4 regions of the Ruegeria sp. S84 genome follow, and region 3 is predicted to be linked to each of the others. Evidence: riboswitches for the same ligand, from Rfam matches in the RefSeq annotation. Region 3 holds a riboswitch; each other region holds the start of a gene.
The links. A riboswitch is a leader RNA that binds a small molecule or an ion and turns the genes downstream of it on or off. The one in region 3 is predicted to bind cobalamin.
Positions count from the first base shown of each region.

Region 1: it holds a riboswitch for cobalamin, as region 3 does, so the genes downstream of both, AC1DFB_RS19340 (DUF1636 family protein) here and AC1DFB_RS03785 (DUF1636 family protein) in region 3, are expected to answer to the same signal.
Region 2: it holds a riboswitch for cobalamin, as region 3 does, so the genes downstream of both, AC1DFB_RS18670 (energy-coupling factor ABC transporter permease) here and AC1DFB_RS03785 (DUF1636 family protein) in region 3, are expected to answer to the same signal.
Region 4: it holds a riboswitch for cobalamin, as region 3 does, so the genes downstream of both, AC1DFB_RS17640 (hypothetical protein) here and AC1DFB_RS03785 (DUF1636 family protein) in region 3, are expected to answer to the same signal.

Region 1 is NZ_JBWPVF010000001.1:125,336-133,134, forward strand. Features, by position in the region: gene AC1DFB_RS19325 (ATP-binding protein) at 1-2,177, shown strand, start outside; gene AC1DFB_RS19330 (peroxidase family protein) at 2,174-3,835, opposite strand; gene AC1DFB_RS19335 (catalase family protein) at 3,854-4,921, opposite strand; cobalamin riboswitch at 5,180-5,387, shown strand; gene AC1DFB_RS19340 (DUF1636 family protein) at 5,490-5,846, shown strand; gene AC1DFB_RS19345 (ABC transporter ATP-binding protein) at 5,843-6,628, shown strand; gene AC1DFB_RS19350 (ABC transporter substrate-binding protein) at 6,647-7,594, shown strand; gene AC1DFB_RS19355 (FecCD family ABC transporter permease) at 7,596-7,799, shown strand, end outside.
Region 2 is NZ_CM152618.1:3,707,523-3,715,321, forward strand. Features, by position in the region: gene AC1DFB_RS18650 (penicillin acylase family protein) at 1-315, shown strand, start outside; gene AC1DFB_RS18655 (heavy metal translocating P-type ATPase) at 508-2,850, opposite strand; gene AC1DFB_RS18660 (hypothetical protein) at 3,037-3,309, shown strand; gene AC1DFB_RS18665 (L,D-transpeptidase) at 3,351-4,013, opposite strand; cobalamin riboswitch at 4,229-4,441, shown strand; gene AC1DFB_RS18670 (energy-coupling factor ABC transporter permease) at 4,518-5,201, shown strand; gene AC1DFB_RS18675 (transglutaminase-like cysteine peptidase) at 5,307-5,930, opposite strand; gene AC1DFB_RS18680 (AMP-binding protein) at 6,435-7,799, opposite strand, start outside.
Region 3 is NZ_CM152618.1:743,194-750,992, reverse strand. Features, by position in the region: gene AC1DFB_RS03810 (sensor histidine kinase) at 1-646, shown strand, start outside; gene AC1DFB_RS03805 (ABC transporter substrate-binding protein) at 625-1,623, shown strand; gene AC1DFB_RS03800 (class I SAM-dependent methyltransferase) at 1,747-2,358, opposite strand; gene AC1DFB_RS03795 (glycosyltransferase family 2 protein) at 2,351-3,358, opposite strand; gene AC1DFB_RS03790 (NAD(P)-dependent oxidoreductase) at 3,473-4,420, opposite strand; cobalamin riboswitch at 4,565-4,771, shown strand; gene AC1DFB_RS03785 (DUF1636 family protein) at 4,857-5,237, shown strand; gene cobW (cobalamin biosynthesis protein CobW) at 5,234-6,289, shown strand; gene cobN (cobaltochelatase subunit CobN) at 6,295-7,799, shown strand, end outside.
Region 4 is NZ_CM152618.1:3,520,977-3,528,775, reverse strand. Features, by position in the region: gene nudC (NAD(+) diphosphatase) at 1-664, opposite strand, end outside; gene AC1DFB_RS17660 (bifunctional 2',3'-cyclic-nucleotide 2'-phosphodiesterase/3'-nucleotidase) at 897-2,723, shown strand; RNA gene ffs (signal recognition particle sRNA small type) at 2,762-2,860, shown strand; gene rsgA (ribosome small subunit-dependent GTPase A) at 3,020-4,048, shown strand; gene AC1DFB_RS17645 (alpha/beta hydrolase family protein) at 4,085-4,942, opposite strand; cobalamin riboswitch at 5,064-5,284, shown strand; gene AC1DFB_RS17640 (hypothetical protein) at 5,376-5,783, shown strand; gene AC1DFB_RS17635 (phosphatase domain-containing protein) at 5,788-6,288, opposite strand; gene AC1DFB_RS17630 (DNA polymerase III subunit gamma/tau) at 6,461-7,799, shown strand, end outside.

The DNA of each region.
Region 1 (7,799 bases), on a different replicon from region 3:
TCATATCACAGGTCGAACGGTGGTGCGGCATCCACAATCAGGACGATATTGCCGCGCGTCGCAACCGGTTGTCAGAACATCTGAGCGATATTCTGGACGACGCGCAACTTCGCACGCTGTATTTCATTCTTGCCCCGGGCCCCGGCGACAGCGGGACGACCAGTGAGGACGAACTGCGCGCGCAGCTGAGTGACATATTCATCCGCGTCTACCAAAAACTCAGCCGAGAGGGGCCGGTGCTTGTCGTGGTTGAGGATATGCAATGGGTCGACCCATCGACCCTTTCGGTGCTGCGCGACGTGGCCGAGCATCTGACATCACTTCCCGTCCTGATGTTGATGGTTTCGCGGATGCCGGCGCCATCAGCGATCAAAGAGAGCATACCGTCTCTTGAGCAATTGTCGCTTCCACCGCTCGATGATGCGACATCGTCAGAACTGGCCAAGGCGGCCTCGGGTGAGCGCCTTGACGACCGCACCACGGCGCAGATTTTGGCGCGCGGCAATGGTGTGCCCCTTTTCATCAAGGAGTGCTCTGCCGCCATCGCTGCGTCGCCTGAACGTATCGTGGACAACATTCCCGCCACGTTGCATGACCTCCTGGCGCAACAGGTGGACGAGGTCGGAGAACTCCGACGCGCCGCGATCGAGGCCGCTGTTATTGGTGGTGCCTTTGGGGCACCTTTGCTGGCTCAGATCAGTGGACTGACTGAAGACGAGTCCGAAGACGCTATCTTTGGGCTCGCCGCCACGGGTATTTTGCAACATCTGCCCGGCGCGAATGACGACGCAGAAATGATCTGGCGGTTCCGCCATGAATTGGTGCGTGAGGCGGCATATCAAAGCCTTGTGCGGGACCGTCGCATTCATTTGCATCGACGCACGGCAGAAGCCCTTGCCGCCCAACCGGAAGCCGCCCGACAGCCTGAACAAATAGCGCGGCACTGGGAACTGGCCGGTGAAACAACGAAGGCGGTGGCCGCCTGGTCGGAGGCCGCGCGGCTGAACCTGAGGCGCCACGCAAATCGCGAAGGGGCTCAGCATGCCCGAAACGGATTGCGGCTGTTGGACGAGTTGCCCGCAGACCAACGCGATAAAGCTGAATTGAACTTGCAATTCCTTCTGGCCGCTGCCGAACGCGTGCATGTCGGTTATGGTGCCGAGCCCGCAATCGATGCCTTTGGGCGCAGTTTTGAACTGGCTGAAAAGCTGGGCGACAGACGTACTCTTGTGCGCGCGGGCAGGGGTCTGTTTACCGCTGCAATGGTCAAAGGTGATTACCAGAACGCCGAGCAATGGGGGCAAGCGATCATCGATGCGTATGACGATCACCACACCCGAATGGTCGGAAACTACATCTGTGGGGCCGCGCTATCCCCGCGCGGTCGGTTTCAGGATGCGGCAGCAGCTCTGGAACAAGCGGCGTCTCATGCGGATGCGCATCGCGCCGAAGCTGGAAACAGCCCCGATATTGCAGCCGTGATACAAATCGAGAGTATGAGCGCGCTGGTTGACAGCTTTCAGGGCAAAACTGAGGCGGCACTCGCCAAAGCCAAGCGGGCAGTTGACGCCGCGATGGCGTCGGGCCAGCCCTTGATCATCGCAAATGCAATGCATTGGTTGACCGAAATCCACATGCAGATGGACCACCCGGATTATGCGCGTATGGCCAAGGCGCTGAGCGCGGCTGTTCAGGACAAGGGCGGCCCTTATTACCAAGCTGTTGCGACGGCCCATCTTGCCGGGGCTGCCATCAGAACCGGCGAGGCCACAGAGGGCGTGGCCATGCTGCAGGCCGCTTGGGGAAGGATGCACGCAACGGGTGCCGAGGCGGCTGGCGTGCTCGTCAACGCCGAGCTCGCACGGGGCTATCTTGCTCTGGGTGAGATTCAGAAAGGGTTGGATGCGGTGGAGGCTGGTCTGACATGTGCAGAAAACACTGACGAGCGGAACTATGAGGCTGAAATCCACCGGATAAAGGCGGCTCTTCTACTGGAACAAGGTAGTCCGTTCGACGCGGCTGAGGCGGCTTTGCGTGAAGCTATAGCCGTGGCAAATGATCAGGGCGCGGCGCTGTATGAATTGCGCGCGCTGAGTGATCTTGCCTGCATCCGGCCAGCCGATACGGAAGTTGCCGCGCGGATTGCTGAGCTGGAAGAGCGCGCGGTCGCGTCTTAGGTCCCGCCGGGACGTCGACCTAAAGTGCAGTCTTCGGGTTGCAGGTCCAAGCCAACAAAACGCGCCACCTGCGAGAATGACGAAGTTTTCTTCAACAACTGAAAACCTTTCTCTGAAAAAGTTTCAGCCGAGTACAAGTTTTTGGACACCATCGGGTTGTTCATAAGCTGCGTGATTGCGTCATACGCCACCATCGATGTCATCAGATCGCCCATGATCACATCGCCCTTGTGCTGTTCCGCAAAGAGACCAGGGAACAACTCGACCCTATTGACGTCGCAATAAAGCCGGCTCAGGTCGGCAATCAATTCGTCCGCAAACGGCTGATCACCAACCATCTCAGTAAAGCTTGAATGCGGTTTGCGGCAGAAATGATGACGATAAGTGTTCAGCGACGGAAGACGCGCCTTACGCGTCAGGGCAATTGTAGCTTCGACAGGGGCAGGAGCACCGGGCGCAGGCCTTTGGAACAGGAAATCGGGCGTGTTGCGCAGCGACATGCGGGCCGCAGGTTGGCGCGACAATGATCGGATCATTTCCGCCAAGCCTGTTTGTTCGACCAGTCGTGGATTGAATCTGAACCCCTCCGGGCCAACCTGTGCGCCGTCGATTATGAATCGCTCGGGGATCATCGAATGCCAGCGGTAGAGCAAATTGAACTCAATCGCGATCTGGTTGGAATGATGCCACGGTTGCCAGCGATTGACGCCAACGGGTAGTTTGAAAGGCATATTGGCGATGTGGGCGATGTAGTCCTCAAGCACAAGCTTGATCAGCAATGCGATCAAGGTGCAGCGTGTAGTCTGGAACACACGCTCTTTATCCCAGCCTGATATGCCGCGCTTTTCGCGCCACAACAGATCGGCAAAGGTGTTATGGGCGCGCAACATCAGTGTATTGATCGCGATATAACCTATGGTACCATTGCCATTATCGAGCCCGGTTGCATGAAAATCGAGCAGTAGCTGGTCAATCGCGTGATCGCTGAGACCCGGATGCGCCCGTTTCACCGCATTCCACAGCTTGCATGGATCGTGCAGGGGCTTTCCGTAATTCTCGCCAGTGGCAAGACTGCCATCAAAGGGGGGCGCAAGCTTAACACCACCGGATTGGTTCTTTTGAAACAGCTTCGGGGCCCACATCTCGCCTTGTGTATCCAGACGAAAGGCCAACCGGTGGGTTAATTCATTGGTATCGGGATCGCGTTCGCGCAGCATGTCGGTCTGAAAATCGTTCAGCCCGTAGATTTGGCACAGATCGACCTCGTGGTTCGAATCCGTCTGATCAACCGGTCCTTTCGCCCCAAAGGTGCGCAGGAAACTGTCGGTAAACCATTGTGCGGCCGAGATAAACAAAAGTGTCGATCCTTGCGGGCACATCAAGGTAAGCGGGCTGCCATCCATTTGTGTCCGTCGGCGAAAGAGATCAGCAACTTCGCTTTCCGACGGCAGGACGGGTGAGAGGTCTTCTGGCGTTGTATGCCGACCGATCCAGCGATGGGAAAACACGCCGGGCCATGTCGTGTAGTCTGCGCCCATCGTATAGGGCCGCGGTCGGTGGATCTTCGCGGCGTTTGCAAGCCTGATCGCGGCTAAATAGCTCGTAACGGGTGGGGAGATCTTGAATCCGAGTTTGATCAGATCATCAACGTCCAGCATCAATACATCTCCGTTTGGTCATCGATTCGGGAACCGGGCGCGGGCCAAGCTCAGATAGGTTCTGAGCCGGATCGCATTAATCGGTCCTAAAGGTTCGTGATCTGCCGTGACACGCCAGGGCGAGAAGCTCATCGCGTCTCCATTCTGCGGATCAAATTCTGCACCTTTGGGAATCGTGATATCCGCCACGGGCGTGACGGTATGATGGTACGGATCAAGAGGTGCATCTGGTTGCGGGTCGCATGCCCACCGGATGCGATTGTCGAGCACATCGAATTCGTCGGCCGGGCGCGGGGGCTCAATCACACACAGCTCGAAGTGATTATCTCCATCGGCCACGTCTTGCCGCAAACACTGCCCGATCCCATCTGGGTCGTCTACCGGATGTGCCGGAATTTTTGGTTTCGCGCTGCGGGCCAAGTATCTGACCGTTAGATCGGGGCCCAGCCGATACGGTGTTGTCGACCAGAAATGGACCTCAAAAGGCGAGTGCATATAGTTCGAGGCAAAATCACTCGCGACGCGAAACTGACGCTTGCCTTCACGAGTGAGGAAGGCGCGAAATCCTGCGCGCAGCCCTTTGGTGATCAACCTAAGGCTCCATTTTCGTCGCCCTTTGATCGCGTGCTGGACCGCTTGTAATGTGGCGACAAGCCTGCCCAATCGCTCATATTCATCGGGGACGTAGCTGGGAAACACATCCTGATCGACCAATACGAAATCGAACTCGTCGCTGAGTTGTGTGGTCCCCAGATGCGCAAGTGCCTCGGCGTCGATCAGCTTGGGGCCTGGCACGTCAAAAAGCTTGATCGCCATCCCGTGGGCATCCGATTTCCGGTCATCCAGATGCGCGCCGTTGGAAAAGCGAAGTGCGGCTGAATAGGCAGCGGGCTGTTCAAACAGGCCGTGACGGAACTGTTCTGGTAGATCGTTTCTGACAGTGAATGTTGCAGCCACGCACCCGTGACTGCGCCCATGCTGAGCCCTTAAGCGATGGCCTTTCCACCGTGCAACGGCCTCGAGATTGTGGTCAATGACATCATCAACAATATCCGGCGGCAATGCGTTTTGCGAAACATGTGTCAAAGAACCGTCTCCTTGGATAAACCCAGGCAATGATCAAACAGGGGTAAGGTGCTGACAAAGCTAAACCTCTAAATTTGTTCAGCTTACCTCAGATTGTCTAATTTCCAAACACACCAACTATGGACGGCCGCAGCCAGACAAATTCGGCGCGCAGCCCAAGCTATTCGGTTGGTGCTTCGGACACGTAGTTGCCGGCGCTCGATCCTCGACCAGAGTTGGGTGCCTTCGACTTTATCATTGACGTGTCCGGTGTTCTCGGGCACTCAGTCGATTGATGGTTCCCGGTGGTGTTGCCGCGGGATGAAAAGGGAATACGGTGAGGTTTGCCAAAAGGTGCCAATTCCGTAACTGCCCCCGCAACTGTAAGCGGTGAGCAAGGCCAAACAGCCACTGGTCCACAGGGTCGGGAAGGTTGGCCGAGCGCGGACCCGCAAGTCAGGAGACCTGCCATCAGATGTTCAACCAACCCGGGGCGGGGCGTCCTGGAAGGAGGCTTTGATGGCGCGTCAATCGCGTGTTTACATTGTCGGCAGCTTCCGCATGCGCTTGGAAACAAGTGGAGTGGACCATGCCAGATACGCCTGATCATTTCATTCTAGTCTGCGAAAGCTGCACTGAAGGGCTGCCCCTTGATGAAATTTGCGATGCGTTGACTGGGAAATTACCTCGCAGTTTTGCGATCCGCGCGTCGTCTTGCATGGCAGGCTGCGATAGTCCCAGAACGGTTGGGTTCCAGGCCGTAGGAAAGGCGCAATACCTTTTTGGTGGCATTCAGACCGCGGATGAGGTGCAGGCGCTGGCTGAGTTTGCAGCGCAGTATCGTGAAAGCCCGAATGGCTGGACAAATGCCACTGATCGCCCGCAGGCGTTGTTCAATAAAACCCTCTCGCGCATGCCGCAGATCGAACAGGGGGCATCGCAATGACGTTGCCACCCTTTCTGATTGCCGAAAACCTTGAGTATTATGCCCTTAACGGAGATGTCCTGTTGCAGGGCGTCTCGTTCGAGTTGGACGAGGGTTCCATTCTAGCTATCGCCGGCCCGAACGGGGCGGGGAAAACGACGCTTCTCAATCTGTTGTGCGGCGCTGAGCCGCTGGCACTTGGCGATGTTCGGATCAAAGGACGCAGTCTGAAACAGCTCTCCGCCAAAGAGCGTGCGCGCATGATTGCAGTGGTAGGTCAGCAGGAACTGCCCGATGGACGCTTGGCGTTGCGCGATTATGTTGCGCTGGGGCAAATACCCATCCGTGCGGACCGCTCTGCCGAAGGCCACGCGCAAGAGCTGGACCGGATTTTAGACCTGACCGGTCTCGCCAATCTCGCGGACAAGCGCATGGCCCAACTGTCCGGAGGCGAACGTCAGCGTGCCCATATCGCACGTGCTTTGGCGCAGAACCCTTCGTTGCTGTTTCTGGACGAACCGACCAACCATCTGGATCCTGATGCAAAAGGGCGGATGCTGTCTTTGGTCGCCGAGCTTGGGATCACCGTGGTCATGATCGTACACGATCTGGTCATGATCCCCGAATTCGCCACACACGTGGCGCTGATGAAATCGACCCGCATGATCGAGTTTGGATCGGTGGACAAGGTGCTGACACCCGAAAGAGTCCGCGAAACTTTTGGCGTTGATTTCCTCTGCTTTCTCCACGAAGGCCGCGTGATCCCGGCGCTTGATATTCGAAGAACCACAATCTCAACTTAGTCGAAGGAACACACTGAGATGAAATACATCTGGCCCGTGGCGTTGGCCACCGCCATGGCAAGCGGTGCTGCTGCGCAAGAAGTCACCGTAGACAACTGCGGCGAACCGCTGGTTTTTGATACCGCGCCCGAGCGCCTGGTTGTGCATGACATGAACATGACCGATATGGCCTTTGCATTGGGTCTGCAGGACAAGATCGTCGGCCTGACCGGCATCACCGGCTGGTACAAGACCAGCCCTGATTTTGATGCTCTGCGCGGCGACATCCCCGAGCTTGCGCCGAAATATCCGATCGTCGAAAACCTGGTGGCGGTTGAACCCGACCTGTTCTTTGCAGGTTGGTACTATGGCATGAAGCCGGGTGGTGATGTGACCCCAGATACATTGGAACCGTTCGGAATCAAGACCTTGGTTCTAACGGAAAGCTGTGTCCATCTGGACAAGGATCGCCCCGAAGCCAGCATGGATCTTCTGTTTGGCGATGTGTTGCGCTTGGGCAAGGTGATGCAAGTCGAAGACAAGGCCGAGGCTCTGGTCTCGGGCTGGAAAGAGCAGCTGGCAGCGATCGATGCCAAGACTGCTGAACTGCCCAAGCCCCGCGTCTTTCTTCTGGATGGTCCTGCAGATGCTCCGTTTACCGCCGGTAAATTCGCGATTCCCGATGCGATGATCACAGCCGCTGGTGGTGAAAACGTCACTCATGACATGGACACGAGCTGGGGCCGCACTTCGTGGGAGGCCGTTGCCGCATCGAACCCGGAATTCCTGGTTTTGTTGGATTATCAGACCGGCAATGGCGCCGAGGACACCTTCAAGTTCCTGCAGGAACATCCCGTCATGTCGCAGACTGATGCCGTCAAGAACGAACGCTGGATCGGATTGCGCTACGAAGAGCTGACGCCCGGACCGGCAAATATCGAAGCGATCTCGAAGATGGCGCGCGCGATGCATCCGGGTCAGAGCTGATATGGGCCGATTGGGCCTGACGTTGTTGCTGGGGGCGGTCGTTCTGGCCGCCCTTTTGCTGATTTCCACAATCTACGGCACAACCTCGATACCTTTGTCCGAGACCTTCACCGCGATCTTGCGCGGTACCGGGTTGCAGGACGGAGAGATGTCGCCGCTGCATAGGATCGTATTCGACCTGCGATTGCCCCGCGCGTTGTTTGCA
Region 2 (7,799 bases), 780 kb from region 3:
TCTGTGCGGGAACCGAAGTCCGGAGGACCTTATTCATTGCTCTCGTCTCAATTCGGGATGTCTGACGAAAAACCGTTTGCAACAAATATCGGCACGAATTTTCAGGCCGTCATGTCTGTTTCAGAAGACAAAGGCTTCTTTTTCCTGACACCATCCGGGCAGTCGGGACACCCGCTTTCGCGGTTCTACAAGAACTTGTTTTCTTCATGGATGCGCGGTGATTACAGGATGATGACAATGGATCTGGCGGTAGCAGAGGGTGGGGCAGTGGGGCGATCCAAACTAACCCCCCGCATTCAGGATGAAGTTGACTGATTAAAGTGCGGGGCCGGGAAACCAGATCAGTGTCAATGTCCCTAATCTTCAGGATGAAATGCCACACAAAGCCCAGGACTGATTGATATATCGGGCACCACGCCACAGTGATAAATTGCGAAAATCGGCTGTGGGATGCTGTTTTCAGTGGGCATCCCACAGCACACGCGATCTTAGGTTCCGCGCGCCTGATTACTGCCCATGCGCCAATTCAGCATTTTCACCTGGCGTTCCAACGGTTTCTGTTCCTGTTGAGTGTATGTTACCCTCCGAGGCTTTCAGAAGCCGCAAGGCGTTAGCCACGACCAGCAAGGACACTCCGACATCTGCGGCGATTGCACCCCACATTGATGCCAATCCAAAACCGGTAAGGGTCACAAACAGTGCTTTGGTCGCAAGTGAGAAGCCGATGTTCTGACGGATGATCGACATGGTTCGACGTGAATGATCGATCAGCCAGGGTACTTTGCCGATGTCATCAGTCATCAGAGCAATGTCTGCAGTCTCAATAGCAGCATCAGATCCAACTGCACCCATCGCAACTGCATAATGTGCCCGAGCCATCGCAGGCGCGTCGTTGACGCCATCGCCGATCATCGCAACCATTTCGTGCTGTTTTGCCAGCTCCTCGATCGCAGCGACCTTGTCTTCCGGCAGAAGCTGAGCCCGGACTTCGTCGATGCCGACTTCGGCTGCTACCGCTCTCGCTGTTTGTTCGTTGTCACCAGTCAGCATGATGATTGACTTCACGCCCTGCGCATGAAGCCGGGCAACTATGCTTCGGGCTTCGGGTCGAATGCGGTCCCGCAGCTCAAGCAAACCGGTTAACCCGTTCTCATCCCCGACAACAACAAGTGTGCTTCCCGCGCTTTCGATTTGGTTGCGCAACTCGGCAGGGATGGACACGCCAAAGCCTTTCTCTACAGCGAAGCGGTCGGAGCCAAGCCAGATATCTCCACGCTCGGTACGGCCTTCCAGACCACGACCGGGAACGGTTCGGATGTCTTCAGCCGCCGATATCGAAATGTCGATCTGTTCTGCCCGGGTCAAAATGGCGCGGGCCAGCGGGTGTGAAGACCGAACCTCAAGGCTTGCAGCGTTCGCCAACAGCTCTTGCTCGGATGCGCCGCCCAGCGGATAGACATTGGCCACTTCAGGCTCACCCATGGTGATCGTGCCTGTCTTGTCCATGGCCAGTGCGGTGGTACGACCGGGGGCTTCAATATAGGCACCGCCCCTAATCAGAACCCCAGCCCGGGCCGAAGCGGTCAAAGCCGCAACGATTGAAACCGGTGTGGAAATGACGAGCGCACAGGGGCAGGCGATAACCAGCAGAACAAGTGCATTGTAAAACCAGAAGCCCCACGATGCGCCAAATGCAAGCGGCGGGATCAGGGCGATAGCCACTGCGACGACCATAACGATGGGCGTATAGATCCGCGCAAATTTTGTAACCCACTGCTCAACTGGCGCACGGCGAGCATGAGCATCACCGACCATCCGGATGATCTTGGCAAGCACGGTATCGGACGCTGTTTTCGTCGCACGTATTTTGAGGGTGCCTTCACCATTGATTGTGCCGGCATAGACCTCATCACCCAGCTCTTTAGGAATCAGCGCGCTTTCACCTGTGATTGGAGCCTGGTCAACGGCACCAGCCCCTTCGATGACTTCCCCGTCAAGTGGAATGCGATCCCCGCCTCGAACGATGAAGCTGTCACCGACAAAGACATCCGCCGCCGGGACCGTTGCCTCAGAACCGTCAGCACGAACCAGCCGAACCGTCGGGGGGGCCAGATCAAGCAGCGCGGATACCGCGTTGCGAGCCCGTCCGACACTCCAGCTTTCCAGATAAAGAGAAAGCGAAAAGAAAAATGCTACAGTTGCCGCTTCAAAAAACTCACCCAGTCCGATGGCACCAGCGACGGCAACAACCATCAGAAGGTTCATATCCGGCGAAAGGCGACGCGCCGAAGACCAGGCCTTGGGGGCCACCAGCCAGACGCCAAACAGTATCGCAACCGCGAATAAAACTGCCTCGGGCAAAGGCATCGGAACCTCACCATGTCCCGAAAACAGCCCGAGCGCACCGCCCATGCCGGTTTCAAAAATGTGCCAGCCAAAACCCGCTGCCCAAAACCCTCCGCTTAGAGTGGTGAACCGCCGCTGACGTGCAATATGCGCCGCCTGGTCCTGGGCGGCATTTCCGTCATCCCATGGTTTGGCGGTCATACCAGTACTGGCAACCAGCAGCATGACATCTTCGTCAGATAACTTGGCAGCACTTTCAAGAAGTGTCATCCGACCGTTGATCACATCAAATGCAAGATGCTCTTCGCCACCTGCTTTCGGGCCGACGACACGGTTCAGGATCGCCACCTCTTCGGCGCAATCAAGGCCAGAGACCTGAAAGCTTCTACCACCTTCAGGAATTGGACCGGCGGGGGCGATGTCGCCACACCCGCCGCTACCGCATGCGTGGTGACCATGTTTGTTTTCGTGGCCATGGTCGTGGCTATGGGTATCGGATGACATGATTGGACCTCAAGAATCTCTATGGTCCTTTGTAAATAGTTCCTACAGTAACTAGAGCTTCAATACCTTTTGTATTTTTTTCATCCGGGTTCTTTGCCTGCGATATTGTTAGTTCATTTCGTCTTGCGGGCCGGCCGTGTGGATGCAATCTAATTGCAGATGACGCAAAAAATTTGGAACAGATCAATGCAGAAACGGATCGCAATTACCATCACGTTAGTCTCGATTACGGCTGGTTGCTCAGCCCAGTTCACCGGGGCCAAAAGCAAAGCACTTGAACCAGGCAACGTGCCAGATTCGGTCGTAGCGCTGGCAGGGCCGGCGCAGGATTTGACCACAGCGCGCCTCCTGCCCGAAGACAATTGCTTTTGGTATGAGCACAGCGGACCCGTCGAGACGACATTGGTACCATTGCGCGCGACGAATGGCGCTCCGATCTGCATTGCGCGCGACGCCTGATCGAAATGAGGGCAGCGACGTCCATGTACGCTGCCCAATATTCATGAGCGGGCTGTGACGCTATCTTCGGCAGAGTATAGGAAAGCGGTCGAGCCGGTTTTCACGTTTGGGTAGAGGTCATTGATATGAGCCATGATCATTCGCACACATCCAGAACTTGCGCGACCGCCGATGCTTCTTGGCTCAGGCGTGCCGTGAATTCTGAGATATGTGTCTCGGTCTCCAACGTATAGATAAAGGGCACGAGAGCCGAGAGCATTATTCGGCCCGGGCTCCATTCCATTCCGGAATTCCGCGTATTCGGGGTTGCGCTCGATCATTGAAGCGGTTGGTGTCCAGTGTGGCCATTCGACCTTTCGGCGGATAACATAGGTGCCGGGCTCGTAAAGGTTCCCGCGCGCGATCGCTACGCCATAGCGCATTGCGGTCCCGCCTTCTTCGATATGGTAGAGATAGCGCGCGACGGCATCCACATGGATGTCACCTGGAACCAAACCATCATTTGCCGCGACGCGTCTTGGTAAAAAACGGTCATGAACACCCCACGGATTTGAGGTCATTGGATCGTAACCAATTGGCGTGACCTGACTGTCCCAATAGGTCTTCTGCGATGCGGTTGGCCAGGTTTTGGCGATCAATGGACTGGCCGCAGACGCCGAGAACAGCGCTGTGGTGGATTGAATGAAATGGCGCCTTGTAAGCATAGGTCTCGTCCTGGTTCACAAGTTTAACGTATTTGGATCGCACTATCGCGAATTAATTCGAATCTTAAAGCCTCTAGCAGCTAGAGCTTCAAGAGGTTTCAGGTAACGCTTGGTTTACCCAGTTGATCACGTGACCGGTTGCGTGAATCCTGCTTCGGTCGAGTTTACATTGGAATAGGTCGCAAAGACAATTGACACAGGCGAAGCCGCCATTGTAGCGGTGAATTGTTTTCGGTTCCTGATGGCGGAAGCCAAAAGGATTAAAAGGGAATACGGTTCGGTGTTTTCAATGGCGCCAATTCCGTAACTGCCCCCGCAACTGTGAGCGGAGAGCGATGCCAAGACACCACTGGTTCGTAATGGAACCGGGAAGGTTGGCGGAGCGAGCACCCGCGAGTCAGGAGACCTGCCGTAAAGCGCCGGGCTATGCCCAGACTGAACCTGTCGGCCTTACGGTCGATTCAACCTGACAAGCCGCCGGGTGAGGCGGTAGGGAGAAAGAACATGCATATCGAACCGGGCATCGTGAATGGTGCCAAAATCGCGCTTTCCTATGTTACCGCCGCAGGTGCGGCTACTTACGCAGCGAAAGAAACGTTTTCCACATTGCGTGCGAATGGACCTGCATCTTTTGTTATGCGCTCGGTGCTCGCCACCGTTGGGGTTTTCCTTTTCTTCGAAGTCCTGCCGCATTTCCCGGTTGGTGTCTCTGAAGTCCACTTCATCCTGGGGTCGACGCTGTTTCTGCTTCTCGGTGCTGCACCCGCGGCTTTTGGATTGGCAGCTGGTCTCCTGATTCAGGGTGTGTTTTTTGCCCCGTTCGATCTTCCGCAGTACTTCATCAACCTGACCACTCTGCTGGTGCCGCTATTTGCGCTACAGGCACTGGCCAGCCGCATCATCGCACCCGGCACAGCATATGTTGACCTCAAATATGGCCAAGCTCTTGCCCTAAGTGCGACGTATCAGGGAGGAGTAGTCGCATGGGTTGGGTTCTGGGCCTTCTACGGCCAGGGTTTCGGCGCAGAAACCATGGCGTCGGTTCTGTCCTTTGGCGGCGCTTATATGCTGGTAATCGTCATTGAGCCGATTGCTGATCTGGCAGTGCTTGCGGCAGCCAAGGCAATGCGCGGTTTGAACAGTACAGGTCTGGTGACTCCGCGTTTGTACAACGCTGCGAAAGCTTGACCAAAGTTTGAAGCGGTGTCCTAAACTTGGGTTGCCGCGAAACAACCAGTAGTCGCAGGACCAAAATTTTATTGTGGCGCGTCTCTAGGGCGCGCCACATTGTTTTTAGCCGCTAGAAACCTGTACCCAACGATCAGGGTGATTTGGGTCCTGTATTCGTAGGAAAAGATACCTCGTTTCCTTCCAAGTTTTGATCCTGTTGGTGACATTGTCCAGAATCAAATCGCCTTCACTCGAGCGATAAACTAAAACTGCATGGCCACTGCGATTGGTGTCTAAGACAGTTGCAATAAGTAGCTTCGTAGGATCCAGGCCGTTCTGCATTAGTTCAAACTTCTTTTGCAAAGCGAAATCTTCGCAATCCCCTGACCCCTGCATTGGTAGTGTCCAGTATTCCTTTGTCCCGTATTGGTTTTGATCCGAAACGGCGCGGATCCTCCGATTGACGCGCAAGTTAATCGCTTTAACGATCTGTTTCTCCCGCGCTTCTGGCAGACCAGAAGTACGAGTATTCGCGCACGCCCACGAATAATCTTTGCAGAGTGATTTGGCACCCGATGGCGCCTGAACCTCTCTATCTAGTTTGATCCAGGGAAGCTCAGAAGCTTGCAATGGAGCGGCGGAGACAAGGTAGCTGCATATGATACAGGCCAACGATAGATAAACTGGTAACCGTTCCGAGAGTTTTTTCTGAGCGGAAGTAGGTTTTGTCATATCTGCTTTCCCCATGCTCGTTTCTCCTGGGTATCTGAAGCTACCGAGCCAAGAGAACTCTATTTCAATCTTTTATGTTCATCGACGCATTACAACAGCTTATTCAATTTAAAATGCAGAGCAGCAAAGTTCGCGAGCGCGCAGTTTTTAGTCGTGATTGTGTGGGTGAGCTTAATTGAGATTCTTGCAGCGGCATAGAAGAAAACCCGCTAGTAGATCTGGGTTATAAACGCTTGAGGTTTGGGACGGATTTGGATGACGCGTCAAGCTGAACATCTTTGTGCAATGAAATGGGTATCAACCGTTCGCCGGGGCGCACCCTAACAGTGTATCTGCGATTATATGTTTCATGCGGCCAGATGTAACTGGCAATTGCAGATTTCCCCTGAACAAGGTGTGCAGGTTTTGATTGGAAATTCTAAAACAATGACTTCGTCGCTACACTCAGTCCTCTGTTAACGTGCATAGCGACGGGAGCGATGAGTTGGGCAGGTTCAGTGGCCTACGAGACATATTGCGTCAGGTTTCTATGATGCGTGCAAGTTTCGTACGATCGACTTTGGAGGCATGACGCTTGTCCATAGGGATGTTCTTAATCGAAATCACATTTGGAACGCCAAAACCAAGCGCAGATTTAGTCCAATCGTCGATGTGATCCGCGGAACCTTGGACGCAAAGTGTGGGGCCTGCTTTGGTATTGACGAGCGCGCATCGATCTACACCTGGCCATCTCTGTGCCGCGACTTCGATAGCAAAGGGGAAGAGCGTACCTGAAAAGACTTCAATTTCGGACCCGACGCGCCCCCATAACCATAAACGCCCGTCATCATCCAGCGCGCCAGCGTCACCGGTCCGGTGCCAAATGACACCACCTTCTTCGATTTTATTGTTCTTCGAGTGGGTCGGGTCCAAATACCCGTCATTCACATGTGCGCCGGCGACCTGAATTTCATTGTCGCGGATGCGGAGCGTGATTTCGGGCACCGGGTATCCCACAAGTAGACCCCTTCCAACAGCCATGTCGTGGTGATCCTTCACCGTGATATCCGCGGCGTCAAGATGGGCAATCGGTTCAGCCTCGGTCGACCCATAAACGCACACAACCGACAGGCTGTGCCGGGTTCTCAACGCCTCGACAAGACTCGGAAACACCGGACCGCCGCCGGTGAACACCGTGTGCAACGGACCGGTATCGTCGGATTGAACCAGTTTTTCACATAGCGATGGTGGGATGAGGGCCCGGGTGATCTGTTGCGTTTGAAGCCAGCTTTCCAACTGCACAGTCGACATGCGGTCCAGCTTGCTGAACCTCCAGTTGGGTAAAACACTTGTGCGCCCGGCCGCCAGATTGATCAGCGTGAACACCGGAAAGGCCACCAGATCGCGCTCGGCCATACGGCTGTCGAGCAGGTGTGCGATGGCATCGTGCTGCGCCATCAAAAACGCGTGCGAGCGCGGAATGGCTTTGGGCTGGCCGGTTGACCCAGAGGTAAAGGAAATAAGGGCGATATCGTCCGGTTGTACCTTTTGCGCCACCGGGTTACCGCGGCTTTTACCAGGCGTCAGCAGGGGCAGGGTCCAGAGATCCGGAACCAGAAACTTCAGCAAAGAATACGCACCCGCTGCACAGAACGCTTTTGGCTTCGTTGTTCGGGCGGCGTGGCGCAGACCGGCCAGCCCCAAGGCTGGCTCTGGTAAGACAACGGTTGCGCCAAGGGTCCAAAGCGCAGCCAGACTCGCATATAGGTCCGCGTTGACAGGCATGGCCAACAACACGCGATCACCTGACTGGATACCCTTGTCCTGCCACCGACCTGCCAAGTGCTGAACGCGCGTGTGCAGGGTTTGAAAGGTGATCTCGCGGCCCTTGCTGTCCACTATGGC
Region 3 (7,799 bases):
CGAGGACTTTATCGCCGAGGCCGCCCATAGGGTCCGCACCCCGCTGGCAACGGTCAGGTCTTATGCCGAGGCGACGCTGCAACGGGTCGAGAGAGAAGACAACCGCGAGGCGTTACGATCAATGATGCGCGCCATCGACGAAAGCTCTCGGGCTGCGGGGCAACTACTGGATCACGCCATGATCACATTCCGCGCCGACCATCTGGAGCGCGAGGATATCGATCTGGTGACTCTGATCCGTGAGCTTGTCCAGCGCTTGACGCCCATCGCTGAAATGAAAGACCTTTCGCTTGCTTTGAGCGGCGAACCGCAGGTCATGTATTCGGGCGACCCCATCCTCATCCAAAATGCGGTGCGGAACATGGTAGACAATGCGCTTAAATATGCGCCAGCGGACAGTACCGTAGTCATCGATGTCGCAGGGTCACCCACAGCCCGGATCACGGTCAGTGACCAGGGGCCAGGCTTTCCGCCAGATGAAATCGAAACGCTCACAAGACGTTTCGAACGTGGTCAGAACGCGGCGGGAACCATCGGATCGGGCCTCGGGCTAACCATTGCCCAGGACGTCGCGGTCGCCCATGGCGGCACGCTGGTACTGTCAAACAAAGCGGAGGGCGGCGCATGCGTTATCTTGTCACTCTGATCCTGTGCCTGTTCGCCAGCGGCGCAGGGGCTCAGGATTGGGAAGACCGACAAATATTCAACGAAAGTGCCGACGGCCCCCGACTGCGGGTCATTTCCAGCACCGATACCGCCCTGTTTGCGCCGCTGATCGAGGATTTCGTCGCCCAGAATCCAGCGATATCGGTCGAATATCTGGTGACCGGCACGGCCGATATCGACCGACGCGTCCGAGCCACGCCAGAAGCGTTCGACGTTGTCGTTTCCAGCGCGATGGACCTGCAACTGAAGCTCGCGAATGACGGATATGCGCTGGCGCTTAACGATCTTCCGCACCCCCCTTGGGCGCAATGGCATCAAAGCCTGTTCGCCTTCACTTCGGAACCCGCAACCATCGTTGTCAACCGCACCGCGTTCGAAGGACAACCAATGCCGCAAACGCGGCAGGAACTGATCGAAGCGCTGCGCGCCCGCCCGGATGATTTTCGGGGCAAAGTCGGCACTTATGACGTGCGCCAGTCGGGATTGGGCTATTTGTTCGCCACGCAGGACGCCCGCGCCTCGGAAACCTATTGGCGCTTGATGGAGGTTTTGGGCGGCCTGGACGTGCGGCTGTATTGTTGTTCGGGCGACATGATTAACGACCTGGCGGATGGTACGATCGCGGTGGCCTACAACGTGCTTGGCAGTTATGCGGCGGTACGAACAGAAGGAAAGGATGCCCTTCAGATCATTCTGCCTTCGGATTTTCAGACGACGATGATGCGAACCGCCATGGTAACTGGCAAAAGCCGCTTGCCGGAGGAAGCGGAGACCTTTGTCCGGCACCTGACCACGCTGAATCCGGAATCAATGGCAGCACTGCCACTTCTGGACACGCAGGACTCCACGACCGAAAGCGCAGCGATAGCGCTGGACCCTGCGCTGTTGACGTTCCTCGATACGCTGAAGCGCAGAAAGTTCCTGTCTGCCTGGGAAAGTGCCGCTATTCAAAAATGATCGGACTTAGACAACAACCCTATCCGTCATCGCTGAACTTGTTGCTTAACACTGTTGACGCTGGAAGACATCAGCCAGCCCAGATTACGTCGCACGAATCTATAATCAGAAAATGATCTCGGCTCAAAGTTTCTCGACGGCCACTTGCGCCCCCATGATGGCCTTGAGCCGCAGCCCCGCAGAATGTGCCCCGAGGAATTCGTGGAACGCACGCATCACGTCATCTTTCCACCAACCGCGCCTGTGATAATCGTCAAGCATGATTACGCCGCCTTCGATCATCTTGGGCAGCAAAGCACTCAGATCCGTTTTTACGCCCTCGTAGGAATGGTCGCCGTCCAGATAGGCGAACCCGATGCTTTGATCTTCAAACAAACGCAGCGCTGGTCGCGAATAGTCGCGAATGATCGAAATTTGCCCCTTGGCAATCTCGGTGCTGTATTTGCCCGTCACTGCCTCGTAAATTCGATCCATATCCTTTTGAGTGCGCGCTCCGGCAAGCGAAGCACCGCCATCCGGGTCTTGCTGTACTTGCCAGGGATCGATGAGGCACAATTTCGAGGGCTGCAGCTCTTCCAGCAGAATCCGCGAAAACTCGCCCTTCCAAACGCCAATTTCAACGCTCAGCCGTCCATGCGGCATGGTCTTGAGCATTTCGCGCCGCAGGGAATCCTTCCGCTCGCGCTGCTCAGCTTGCTTCTTGCGGCGATCCTCAGCAGATACAGCTTCACCCATAGACGTCTTCTCCGGTAGAGGAATTTTGCAACGCTTCAACCAGATCAACCCAGTCCGGTCTGGCTCTCAATTCTTCGGCTTTCGATCTGTGCCACTCACATGCTTGGTGATGGAGGTCTGCCAATTGCGGATCTGCCATCATCTCAGCTTTGATGTCGTGCATAGCCGGCATGTGTTCCAGAATTGAGCGATCCTCAACATCATTGTGGTTCATCATGAGCCAGTATTTGAGCCCTTGATCCTGCCCCACATGATTGGTGCGCCCACGGTCGCGCTTGACCAAAAAGCTATCAGTGCTGCGCACAGCATAATGATGAATGCGCGCGAATTCATGGCTGAAACCACGCCATGCTTTCCATTTCACTTGGTCTGCTGGGTAGAGGTTCCCGCCCGAATCCCGCCACAACACGCCTTCGTATGGCGCGTCAGGGTTCGGTGCATCTTCTGGATTGATCCTGGGACGATGGGCGCGAAAACGGCTGAATTTTCCGTTGTTGCGGAACAGCGTTTTGAACCCTTTGGTCCGGTGATGCGGATAGCCGTCTTCGTTGGCGGCCAGAAAGAAAGTCTCAGGTACAGGTCGATCAACGAAATCGTTCTGACCCGCGTTTCCGAACATGCGCCAGCAGATCGAGATCGCGTCCGCCACGCCGCTGGCCTCAACGAGGCTTCTTATATCACTATTGGGTAAACGGATATTGATATACTCGTCCACATCCAAACTGAGAATCCAATCCGATGACAGATAGCTTGGGTGATTCCGCGCAAGCGAAAATGCACGAACCTGCGGCGCGGCGCGCGGACCCAGCCTGTTTCGTTCGTGGTGAGCCCAGCCAAGCGCTTGCAACCGTTTGCCCATGGCATCGGTACCATCAGCGCAATCATTGGTATAAATCAGAATGTCATCAAAACCGATTGCGTGGTTGTAGGCCACCCAATCGATCATGAAAGGCCCTTCGTTTTTCATCGTTGTTACGATGAGAAAGGTCTCATTCGTCATAAGTTGTTCTCTTGCCTGTGCCGGTGTCGGACTCCTGTCGACCTGTTTAGAATAGCCCCAGAATTTTGTCCAACCAGGTCGCCAGACAGCCGCAACGCTTGCCGATTATTTGATCTACCGATTCTGCGGGATCACCTCGTAACCCGGTTCTTCTGGCTCGTCGTCCAGCATCTCGGTTGGGAACCCTGGCGCCTGGATCTCCAGTCCGGTCGCGTCCTCTAGCCGCCTGATGATGTTCGGGGACAGTTCACGCTCACCATATCGCGCGATGCCATCTTCGAAAATCTTAATCATCAATGGGTTTATCTCAAGGGGAACTCCGGCACGGTCGGCGACCTCCTGAAACAGACCGATATCTTTTTTCACCAGGTCCATGGTGAAGGAAATATCGCGCGAGCCGTTCAGGATGACCTGACTTTCGGTCTCGTGCACGAAGGATGTGCCTGACGATATCTTGATCGCCTCATAGGTGGTTCCAAGGTCCATGCCGGCGGCCTTGGCTGTCACCAATGCCTCGGCACAGGTGATCAGGTTGGCGGTCGCCAGATAATTGGTCAACACCTTCAGAACAGAGGCCGAGCCCAGATCGCCCGTGTGCAAAATGCGCCGCCCCATGGTGGTCAGGAATGGCAGGATACGTTCAAAAGTCTCACGATCACAGCCTGCGAAGATCGAGATATTACCCGTCGCTGCCCGGTGACATCCGCCCGAAACCGGGCAATCCACCGCTGCGCCGCCTCGTTCGATGACCATTGCGCCAAGGCGTTTGACTTCGGCTTCGTCGGTGGTCGACATTTCCATCCAGATTTTGCCAGGGCCGACCTCTGGCAACATTTCCTGCATCACCGCATCCGAGGCCGCAGGAGAAGGCAAACAGGTTATAACAGCATCGCAATCGCGCATCAGTTGCGCCGGGCTTTTGGCGGCTTTGGCACCCTTGGCGACGAATTCGGTCACCAGATCCGGGTTCAGGTCATGAACCGTCAGATCGATACCGTTTCGTAGCAGCGATCCAGATAGCTTGCCCCCTACATTCCCCAGCCCGATAAACCCTACTTTCATGCGCGGTATCCTCCTGTTCGCATCTTGCTGCCATGCCAGCACGTCGTTGCAGAAGTATCATGCCGCCCAGCGACCCCGACAGGTCGCTTTTTATCCGCTTTTTCACGGATCGGCGCGACTCGCTTGACAAGCAACCCTGCCCTGCCGCATGTCCCTTTCGTTGGTGTCTGCGAGAGCAGATGAAAAGGGAATGCGTCAGCGGTTTTTGCCGTCAAACGCAGCCGCCCCCGCGACCGTGACCGGAGAGGGTGCCCAAAGCCACTGGCAGTATGGCCGGGAAGGCGGGACATCCGACAGAGGCCTCCTCTGACATCCGCAAGCCGGGAGACCTGCCAACGCCCGAAGATGAAACCGGACGGGGTGTTCCGGTGTGGGGCTGTGATCGGCCCGCATGAAACCCCGTCCCCCACGAAGAGGATTTGGGGGGATGAGAGACATGACCGAGACCGCACCGGTCGAACTGTTGGTTTGCACTACCTGCCGTCGCGGGCTGCCTGTCGAGGATGACGCCCAGCGCCCCGGCACGTTGCTGCACAAGGCGCTTGAACAGGCGGGCCTGCCCGAAGGCATTACATTGAAAGCTGTGGAATGCCTGTCGAATTGCGATGAAGGCTGCTCGATCGTGCTACGCGGAGGACCGGATCGCTGGACTTTCGTGTATGAGCATTTGAACGAGATCGACCATGTCGAAACCATCGTCGAAGGCGCAGCCAAATACCTCGCCACCGAGGACGGTTTGGTCAAATGGCGCGAACGTCCCGAACATTTCCGCAAAAACTGTGCGGCCCGCATTCCCCCGATTGGAGCCCTGAAATGAGCAATCTTGAGAAACTCCCCGTCACTGTGATCACCGGCTTTTTGGGCTCGGGCAAAACCACTTTGGTGCGACACCTGATGCAGAACCCGCAGGGCAAGCGTCTGGCGGTGGTCGTCAACGAATTCGGCGATGTCGGCGTCGATGGCGATATCCTGAAATCCTGCGCCATTCCTGATTGCCCCGCGGAAAACATCATGGAACTGGCCAATGGTTGCATCTGCTGCACCGTGGCCGATGATTTCATCCCGACCATCGAAGCCCTGATGGCACTAGAGCCGCGCCCTGATCACATCCTGATCGAAACCTCCGGTCTTGCCCTGCCAAAACCGCTGCTGAAGGCGTTCGACTGGCCCGATATCCGCTCGAAAATCACCGTCGATGGCGTGATTGCTCTGGCCGATGCCGAGGCTGTGGCCGCTGGTCGGTTTGCTCCGAATGTCGAGGCGGTGGATGCGCAACGCATGGCAGATGACTCGATTGATCATGAAACTCCCTTGTCCGAGGTGTTCGAGGATCAGATTTCCTGCGCCGACATCATTCTGCTGACCAAGCCCGATCTGGCTGGCCCGGAAGGCGTTGCGAAAGCGAAAGAGATCATCGCCGCCGAAGCGCCCCGCCCCCTGCCCGTAGTCGAAGTGGCTGAGGGTGCCGTGGACGTCCGCGTCGTGCTGGGTCTAGAAGCCGCGGCCGAGGATGACATGGACGCGCGTCCCAGCCATCACGACGGCCATCACGATCACGAGCATGACGATTTCGAAAGCATCATCGTTGAACTGCCCGAGCAAACCGATCCGATTGATCTGGTCGCCAAGATTGAACGATTGGCCAACGAGTTGAATATCCTGCGCGTCAAAGGCTATGCCGCCGTTCAGGGCAAGCCCATGCGCCTACTGGTTCAGGCCGTCGGTGCGCGCGTGCGTCACCAATATGACCGCCCGTGGGAGCCCGGCGAAGACCGTCGCTCGCGCCTTGTGGTCATTGCCGAGCATGACGATATCAAAGAGGCCGAGATCCGCGATATCCTCGTGGGTGTAACCGAGGCTGCCGAGTAAGACCTATGCACGTCGTCTTCCGCGAAAGCCATGGGCTCGAAGAAACCGAGACCCCGACCGATCTGGGCCAGAGCCCGGCGGACCTGGTGGTGCTGTCCTTTTCCGACAGTGACCTTGGCGCTTTCGCGGCGGGATGGCATCGTGGAGGTGGGCCTGAAGGACGCATGCCAACGATGCGGCTGGCCAATCTGACGGCGTTGAAGCATCCCCTCTCAGTCGACACATATGTCGAGCAGACACTGGAGGGCGCAAAGGGCATCCTGATCCGTCTAATTGGCGGTGTGCCTTATTGGGCTTACGGACTGCAACAGGTTCTGGCACTGGCGCAAGCCAACGGAATTGCGCTGGCCGTTCTGCCTGCAGACGGGCGCGAGGATACACGACTGGACGACTACTCTACCCTACCCGTCTCGACCCTGCGGCGGCTGGCGCATCTGTGCGACACCGGCGGAGAGGTCGCGGCGCAAGCCGCTCTGGCGCAGATGGCACTGGCAGCGGGGTTGTATGCAGGTCCGGTCATGGGCGCGAAGACCATCCCCGAATGCGGCGCCTGGTGCCCGGATCGCGGTGTGATCCCGGCAGAAAACGCTCTGTCAGGTGATACGAAACGTATCATCGTGACCTTTTATCGCGCATACCTGACCTCGGCAGATACCGCCCCAATTGCGGCGTTGATCCGCAGCTTGCGGGCGCGGGGTTTTGAGGCCGTCGGCCTGTTTGCCTCGTCGCTCAAAGCACCAAATGCCGCCGATTGGCTGCGCGAGACTATTGTGGCGCTGAAGCCTTCGGCGATCGTCAACGCCACCTCATTCTCAGGCAAGGGCGCATCAGGCACCTCACCTCTCGATGTGGCAGAGGTGCCGGTCTTTCAGGTGGCGCTGGCCACCTCACGCCGCAAAGCGTGGGCTGACGCAGAACGTGGCCTTTCACCAGCTGATCTTGCCATGCATGTGGTCCTTCCGGAAGTGGACGGGCGGATCAACGCGGGCATCGTATCCTTCAAAGAGCCGGGCAAACGCGACCCGCATCTCGAGTATTCTCGCTTCGCTCATCGGGCTGAACCCGAACGGATCGAAGCCATCATCAACCGCATCTCCGGCTGGCTGAACCTTCACGACAAACCCAAAGCGGAGCAGGTTCCGGCGCTGGTACTATCGACCTATCCCGGCAAAGACTGGCAGATGGCACATGCAGTGGGTCTGGATGCGCTGGCCTCGGCTGAGGCAATGTTGCTCGATCTGCAAGGCGAAGGGTATGACACCGCGCCTGCCGAGCCAATTGCTGAAACTCTTCTTGATGCCCGGATTTCATGGCCGCTAGAGGATTATCAGGCGGCGCTGGCGGCGCTGCCGGAAACACTCCGCGCCGATCTCAATAAGGTTTGGGGCACTCCCGAAGACGACCCTGCTTTCACAAACGGCGCATTCCACTTCACTGCGCTGCGTCGCGGAAAGGCTCTGATCGCGCTGCAGCCCGAGCGCGGCACACCCGAACTGCGCGATGACGACTA
Region 4 (7,799 bases), 970 kb from region 3:
CAGCCAAAAGCGAATACATGCCTTCAGGCCAGCCCGGAGAGCGCCCCATCAGCACCGAATTGCCATGGGTAATCAACATGATGACCACAGGATCGGTGCGCGGGAAATGCTGGCCGCCGCAGGCCGGGCAACTGCGCTGCCATCCACCCTGAGACATCTCGCTGCGGGCACCACATCGGGCACAGAATTGATGCGTTTCGTGCCAGCCGATCACCGCCTTGGCGGTTGCCGCAATCTCTGCGTCTCGTGGGTTGAGGCGTGTCATGATGCGGCGCAGTTCGGCAAAAACATACCCCTCGGGCAGGTCAGGGTGCTGCTGTTCGCTGCGGTCGACAAAATCTCCGACACCGGACAAATCCAGCCCTTCAGCCGCCCAGCCCGAGATGTCCATGGCAAACAGCGGCGATCCATCCTCGAATTTTCCAAGGAAAATCGGTTGCTCGATCACACCGCCCGCTCCCTGTTCGAGAATCTTGTGCTTCATCGGAAGCCGGACGAGCCGGTCCAGTGCCTCGCCCTCAACCAACAGTTTGCCGCGCCACAGCAACACACATGTTGCCAAAGGGTCACGATAAACCTGTGCCAGTTTGTCCGCGTCGCCGCGCAGCAAACCCGCCCGATCCAGTGCCGAGCCGCCAAATGTCACCTGTTCTGCGCGTTTCATGCCTGCCGTTCCTGACTGCCGCGCAAAGGGCTGCCACGTCTTACCTGATCGTGCAACGGGTATCGACCAAACATTTTTCGACCCTGCCGCGGAATAACCGCGGCATCGCCCCGGAAATTGCATTAAATCGACCTCATGGTGAAAGCGTTGGCACACTGACAGCTAGAAGTTTAAAATATTGAAATCAAATCATTTAATGCGACAACGAAGAGATGCGGATGATAGCGCACGGATGCGAATCCTTGCTACATCCGATCTACACATGCACCTGACGTCATATGATTACTATTCGGATCGCCCCGAACCTGCGATTGGTTTGACCCGTACCGCCAGCCTGATTCACGAGGCGCGCAGACAGGCTGAACGCGATGACGCCCTTGTGCTGTTGTTTGACAATGGTGATAGCCTGCAGGGAACGCCATTTGGCAACTGGGCAGCTGAAAACGTGCCAGACGCCCATCCCCTGCCACGCGCGTTCAACACGTTGAACTATGACGCGATCGGATTGGGCAATCACGATTTCGGATTTGGGCTGGAACTCGTCAATCGCATCGCTCGCCAAACCGCCTGCCCAATGATTTGCAGCAATATGCAAACCACTCAGACCGAACAAGGTTGGGATGCACACACGATTCTGCATCGGGTTGTCAGACTAAATGGACAGGACACCGCAATCCGCATCGGGGTTCTTTCTGTTTTGCCCTCTCAAACCGCACAGTGGGAAGCACATCTGCTAACGGACCGGGTCGTGGTAACAGACATTCTGGCCGCTGCGCGGCGCGCTGCTGAATATCTCAGCGTGCAAGGTTGCGACCTGATTGTCGCCCTTGCGCATACCGGACTGGGATCGGCAATGGCCGAGCCGGATATGGAAAACGCGATCATCCCGCTGGCCGAGATGCCGCTGATTGATGCCGTCGTCGCAGGCCACACCCATCTGACACTGCCCGGAAAGGCGCATGATGGTTATCCATTCGTCGACAGTACGCGGGGGCTTGTGCATGGAACGCCGGTTGTCATGCAGGGTTGGGCCGGGTCTCATCTTGGGATCATTGATCTGACACTGCAAAAAGATACCACCGGCGATTGGCGCATTACAGGCAGCCATGTCGAAGCGCGGGCAATCGCTCAATCGGGCACAGAAATACCCGAATGCCAAAGGATCACAGAGCTGTTTGCGACCGGCCACGCTGCGACGCGCAAAAGGGTGACCAGGCCAGTGGGCACAATCCCACACACGCTGCACAGCTACTTCTCATATTGCTTACCGGATCGCGGTCTGGCCTTGGTTGCGGCGGCTCAGGCCGCTGCCCTACGCCCGCATTTGGTCGATACCGACTGGGCAGATTTGCCTATCATATCGTCAGCCGCCCCGGCAAAGTTCGGCGGGCGCGCAGGAAGCAAGTACTACACGGATATCCCCTCAGGCGAGATTTCAGTTCGACATATCGCCGATCTCAGTGTCTTTCCTAATGAATTGCGCGCGGTGCTGGCCTCAGGTTCTCAGATTCGGGACTGGCTTGAGATGTCAGCCGGGCTGTTCCATCAACTTGGATCAGACGCCCCGATCGATCTTGCCGATCCTCAGCGCACAGGCTTCAACTTCGATGTCCTGCATGGCGTCACCTACCAGATCGATCTTTCGCAACCGGCGCGGTTCGATACGCTCGGTCGAGTGATTGATCCGGCATTTTCCCGCATACGCAACCTGGAATTCGATGGGCAGCCGATTGCGCCTGACCAGAGTTTCCTTGTCGCCACCAATAACTACCGCGCCAATGGCGGTGGTCATTTTCCAATTGCGCGACAAGCCCGTATGATTGACCTGCCTCAGATCAGCATACAGGATATTCTATGCAAATACGTCGCGGGCACATTGCCCGCCGACCCACTCGCGCATGCACCGCGCCCCTTTTCTTTTGTACCAAACCAAAGGCAGGGCGCGATCCTGACAACGGGGCCGCGCGCGCTACACCATGTTGCAGAGCTTGCTGAGTATCATCCACGCATTCTGCCCGACGATGCGGATGGTTTCATGCGTATTCATCTGACCTTCTGACGGGTTGCCATTTTCAGGGGATGCACCTATATCGGCTTTGAGAGGTTGGCGCGGGCGAGCGCCTCGCCAACCTGGTCAGGTCCGGAAGGAAGCAGCCACAACGAGCCCCGCTTGGGTCGATGTCCAACCTCTCACTTAGAACCCATCAGCCGCAGGAGGGCGTTTATGATTGTAGCAAATTCCCTTCGGGCAGACCGGTTCTGATCCTTTCCGATCAACTGACTGCCTGAACACATCACCAGCGGATGCGCGATTGCCATCCGGCGGGATTGCTGTTTCTGATCACAGGCAGACCAATGTTACTTTCCTTATCGGACCTCGGATGGTCCTCTCATTTCGCGGCTCAGCATACGGCTGATCCGTCACTTCTACCGTATCGCATCTCGGCCGTACACCGGGATCGACTGATCGGGCTGAGCCCTGAAGGTGAATCGCCTTTGTTATCTCTGGATCAATCAACCGGCGCATATGCCGTTGGGGATTGGGTTCTGGCGGATGAAAACAAACGCATACGCCGCGTGCTGGACCGGCGCAGCCTGCTGCAGCGCCGGGCCGCAGGTACAGGGGCAGCGGCGCAGCTGATCGCTGCAAATGTTGATGTGCTGTTCATCGTCAGTTCCTGCAACGCCGATTTCAATCTGCCACGTTTGGAGCGGTATCTTGCGCTGGCGCATCAGGCAGGCTGCTATCCGGTGGTCGTTCTGACCAAGTCGGACATGTGCGATGATCCGAGCCTTTATGTAGATCAGGCCCAATCGCTCGCCCCGTTTCTGACGGTACTTGCGGTCAACGCGCTGGATCACGGCGGTCTCGAACAAGTTCTGTCGTGGTGTCCGAAAGGACAAACCAGCGCCTTGCTTGGATCATCCGGCGTTGGGAAAACGACGCTCGCCAACGGGATGACGGGGCAGGATCAGGCCACCGCAGGTATCCGTGAAGACGATGCGCGCGGCAGGCACACGACAACGGCACGCGCCTTGCATCGCATGCGCAACGGCGGTTGGCTGATCGATACGCCCGGCATGCGCGCGTTACGTCTGCTAGATGCGCAAGAGGGGTTGGATGAGGTGTTCTCGGACATCTCAGACCTCAGCCTGGATTGCCGCTTCTCGGATTGTCAGCACGAGTCTGAGCCCGGATGTGCGGTGCAGGCGGCAATCGACGCTGGTACGCTTGATCCCGCGCGGCTGGACCGCTGGCGCAAGCTGCGGCGCGAAGACCAACACAATTCCGCTTCGGTGGCGCAGGCCCGCGCCCGTGACAAGGCTTTCGGCAAGATGGTGCGCAGCGTGATGCACGAGAAAAAATCCCGTAAAGGGCTATAACGAAGCTGGGCACCGACCTACCGGTGCCCAGCGCTATCAGGCGATCAGCCTAGGCCAGACTGCCGCATTCCGTCTTGCGAATGCACCGATATGGCCGATCTTGGACACTCCGAATTCGCTTGGTGCAAGCAGATGGCGCCCGGCTTTGGGTCCATAGAGATCGGCAAGACGCCAGACAGCATCCGGCGGCACCATTTCATCATCTGCGAAGGTAAACAGATCGACACGTTTGCCCAAATCTTTCCAGCGGGCGGCGGGCAGTGTCGTGCTGATCTCTGGCACATAGCTTTTGGGGGCGGTGCACCATTTGCGCCATTGCCAATAGACTTGGGCAGGCAGGTCCGATCCAAACCCGACCAACCGCCCGGGCAGGTAGCCAAGCGCCTTGACCACCAGCGGCGCGTGACCATACCAGAACAACGCCGCCAAAGCGCGATAAGGCCAAGGGTGATCCGCCAGCGTTACCAGACCCGAACAGACACAGATCATCCTGTCAATCTGATCGATATCGGGTTGGATCGGGCCAAACATTCCGCCCAAGGAATGACCGATGCTCCATAGCTTGGCCTGCGGAAACCGTCGGCGCATCTCGGCCCGGGCGGCTGGAATGTCGATCAACGCCCAATCGGCCATGGTGACATTTGACCGCTTTTGCGAACCCACCAAAGAGTGACCAAAATCCCGGTAGTCATAGGTCAGGCAGGCCATGCCCTGTTCTTCGGCAAGCCATCGGGCGAAGTACTGATAGTAATCCCTCGGCACCCCAGTCGCACCGTTTATGACGACCACCTTTTCGGGGTCGGCAACCGGACGGTAAAGCCGCGCCGACAACATTGCCGGGTCGGACGGGATCTGAAAATCCTCGGTCACAACCGCCAGCTGCGTGACCAACATGGTGCCCTCCAATACCGACTGAACTGATCAGTTCACCCGAAGCGCCTCAAGTCAAGGTTGACGTGGCTGGACCGTACGTCACTTGCCTGACGCAATCTTCTTGACTCGGGCACGGCGCAGCCGCTAGCCATGGCGCGATGGTTCTCGCGCCCAATCGGGCCGGGATGAAAAGGGAACACGGTGCGGTTCTGCCCGGATAAATCCGGAAAGAACCTAGTCCGAGACTGCCCCCGCAACTGTAAGCGGAGAGCAATGCCGAGATACCACTGGCCTTGAAAGCTGGGAAGGTCGGCAAAGCGATGACCCGCAAGTCAGGAGACCTGCCATCGGATGTAGAACCGAAACTCGGGCGGGGTGTCCGGGACGGGTTTGATCGTGCTCCGCAACGACCAACCTGTGCCACGCCCTAGCCTTGCGCGCGGAGGGCGCATTGATGATCTGGAAGACCAAAACACACGAATTCACGGCGACCGTGTGCCAACGTACTGGCGCACCCTGCCCCGCATTGGCGCAGATGGCGCGGGCTCTGACGCAGGCCATGTCGTCTGCACAGCCGATCACAAAACCTGAGTTCGAAATTGAAGGCAGCATAGACCTGTCGCACTGCCCAGAGGGGTGTACCGCCCGCTTTCGCGCCCAATGTGATCAGATCCGCGTATTCTGCGGCGCCGATCCTGAAACTGCGATCGACCGGCTTGATGACTACGCTGACATGATGTTCGGGACCGAGTTCAGCAGCCTGCCCTCTGACCTGCTGAGGAACCATCCGTGCGCCATGCTTGAGGCTTCGCTTCTGGTACCACATACCGGTGGCGAAATCTCGCCACATGTTGGTGTCTAGGCCGTCAAACGGCTTGAACACGGGCCGGTTCAACGGCCCAAAGCATCTGGGCATTTGTCTCGACTGCGCAAGGACGCACCGTACGCAATCGCTTCAATGCCGCCTCAGGCCGTTCACCGCATTCAACCATCAGACGCAGAACCACCATCCCGGATCGGCCACAGCCACCACGGCAATGCACTAGCACACGGCCACCACCTGACAACGCCTGACGGGCAGTCGCGCCAACGCGGGGCCAGCGCTCCACAATCTCCTTGGGTGGCGTGCCAAAATCTTCGATCGGCAAATGCACCCATCTGCTGGCACGCCCCTGAATATCAGCGCCAAAATTCCGCGCACCATCCTGAATCATCTCAACCTCAGTCGTCATCGAGATCACAAGCCCGGGCTTCCAGTCTGCGATAAGATCAAGGTCTTCTGCATACGTTCCTCCACGCCCAGGCATCGAGGACAAGGCCAAGGTGCCTCCGCCGACCTGCAACGCATAAACCACCAGTTGCGACATAATCTCCCCCCAAACAAACTTCACCCAACAACATACTGGTCCAGTAAATAGAATAGAGTGGATTTTAGCCGCATACCCACGCATTCCAAAATGAAAATCGTCCCGGCTGGCTGTGGACGCGGGCGGCGGGGGCCTCTACGCTGCGGCGTAACGCGAATCCGACAGAGCAGACATGACCGAGACGCCCAGCCCCGCCTACCAGGTTCTTGCCCGCAAATACCGCCCCGAAACCTTTGCCGATCTGGTCGGTCAGGACGCCATGGTGCGCACTCTAAAAAACGCCTTCGAGGCGGACCGGATCGCGCAGGCCTTCATCATGACCGGCATCCGCGGTACCGGCAAGACGACGACCGCTCGGATCATAGCCAAGGGTATGAACTGCATCGGTCCCGATGGCAGCGGCGGCCCTACCACCGAACCCTGCGGTCAATGTGAACACTGCGTAGCCATCATGGAGGGCCGCCATGTCGATGTGATGGAGATGGACGCCGCCAGCCGCACCGGTGTCAATGACATCCGCGAGATCATCGACAGCGTACGCTATCGCGCTGCATCCGCGCGCTACAAGATCTATATCATCGACGAGGTTCACATGCTATCGACCAGCGCTTTCAACGCGCTGCTCAAGACGCTGGAAGAACCCCCCGAACACGTGAAGTTCATCTTTGCCACCACCGAGATTCGCAAGGTCCCGGTGACCGTCCTGTCCCGTTGCCAGCGCTTTGATCTGCGCCGGATCGAGCCGGAGGATATGATCGGACTGCTGCGCAAGATTGCAGATGCCGAAGGGGCACAGATTGCCGAGGATGCGTTGTCGCTGATCACCCGGGCCGCCGAGGGATCGGCGCGGGATGCGACCTCGCTGCTTGATCAGGCGATCTCGCACGGGGCCGGTGAAACCAGCGCGGATCAGGTGCGCGCGATGCTGGGGCTGGCCGATCGGGGCCGGGTGCTGGATCTGATGGATATGATCCTGCGCGGCGATGCTGCAGGCGCGTTGACCGAGCTGAGCGGGCAATATGCCGAAGGGGCTGATCCACTCGCCGTCTTACGCGATCTGGCTGAAATCACGCATTGGGTTTCGGTGGTCAAGATCACCCCGGATGCCGCCGAAGATCCCACCGTTTCCCCCGACGAACGCGCCCGAGGTCAACAAATGGCCGAGGCTCTGCCCATGCGAGTCCTTACACGCATGTGGCAAATGCTGCTGAAAGCGCTCGAGGAAGTTTCCGCCGCACCCAACGCAATGATGGCTGCGGAAATGGCCGTGATCCGCCTGACCCATGTGGCCGACTTGCCTAGCCCGGAGGAGCTGATCAAGCGTCTGCAAGATACGCCTCCGCCGCCCAATGGTGGCCCCGGCAAGGGAATCGGTGCGCCGGGACATGCTCCTGCCGCGCCACAGGCTGTGGCCCGATCGGTCTATGCCGCATCGGGAATCGGCGGCAACGCAGGCGGGCCAACAGCTGCGCTGGCCCAAGATGTGCAGGCAGCGCTGGCACGCTATCCAA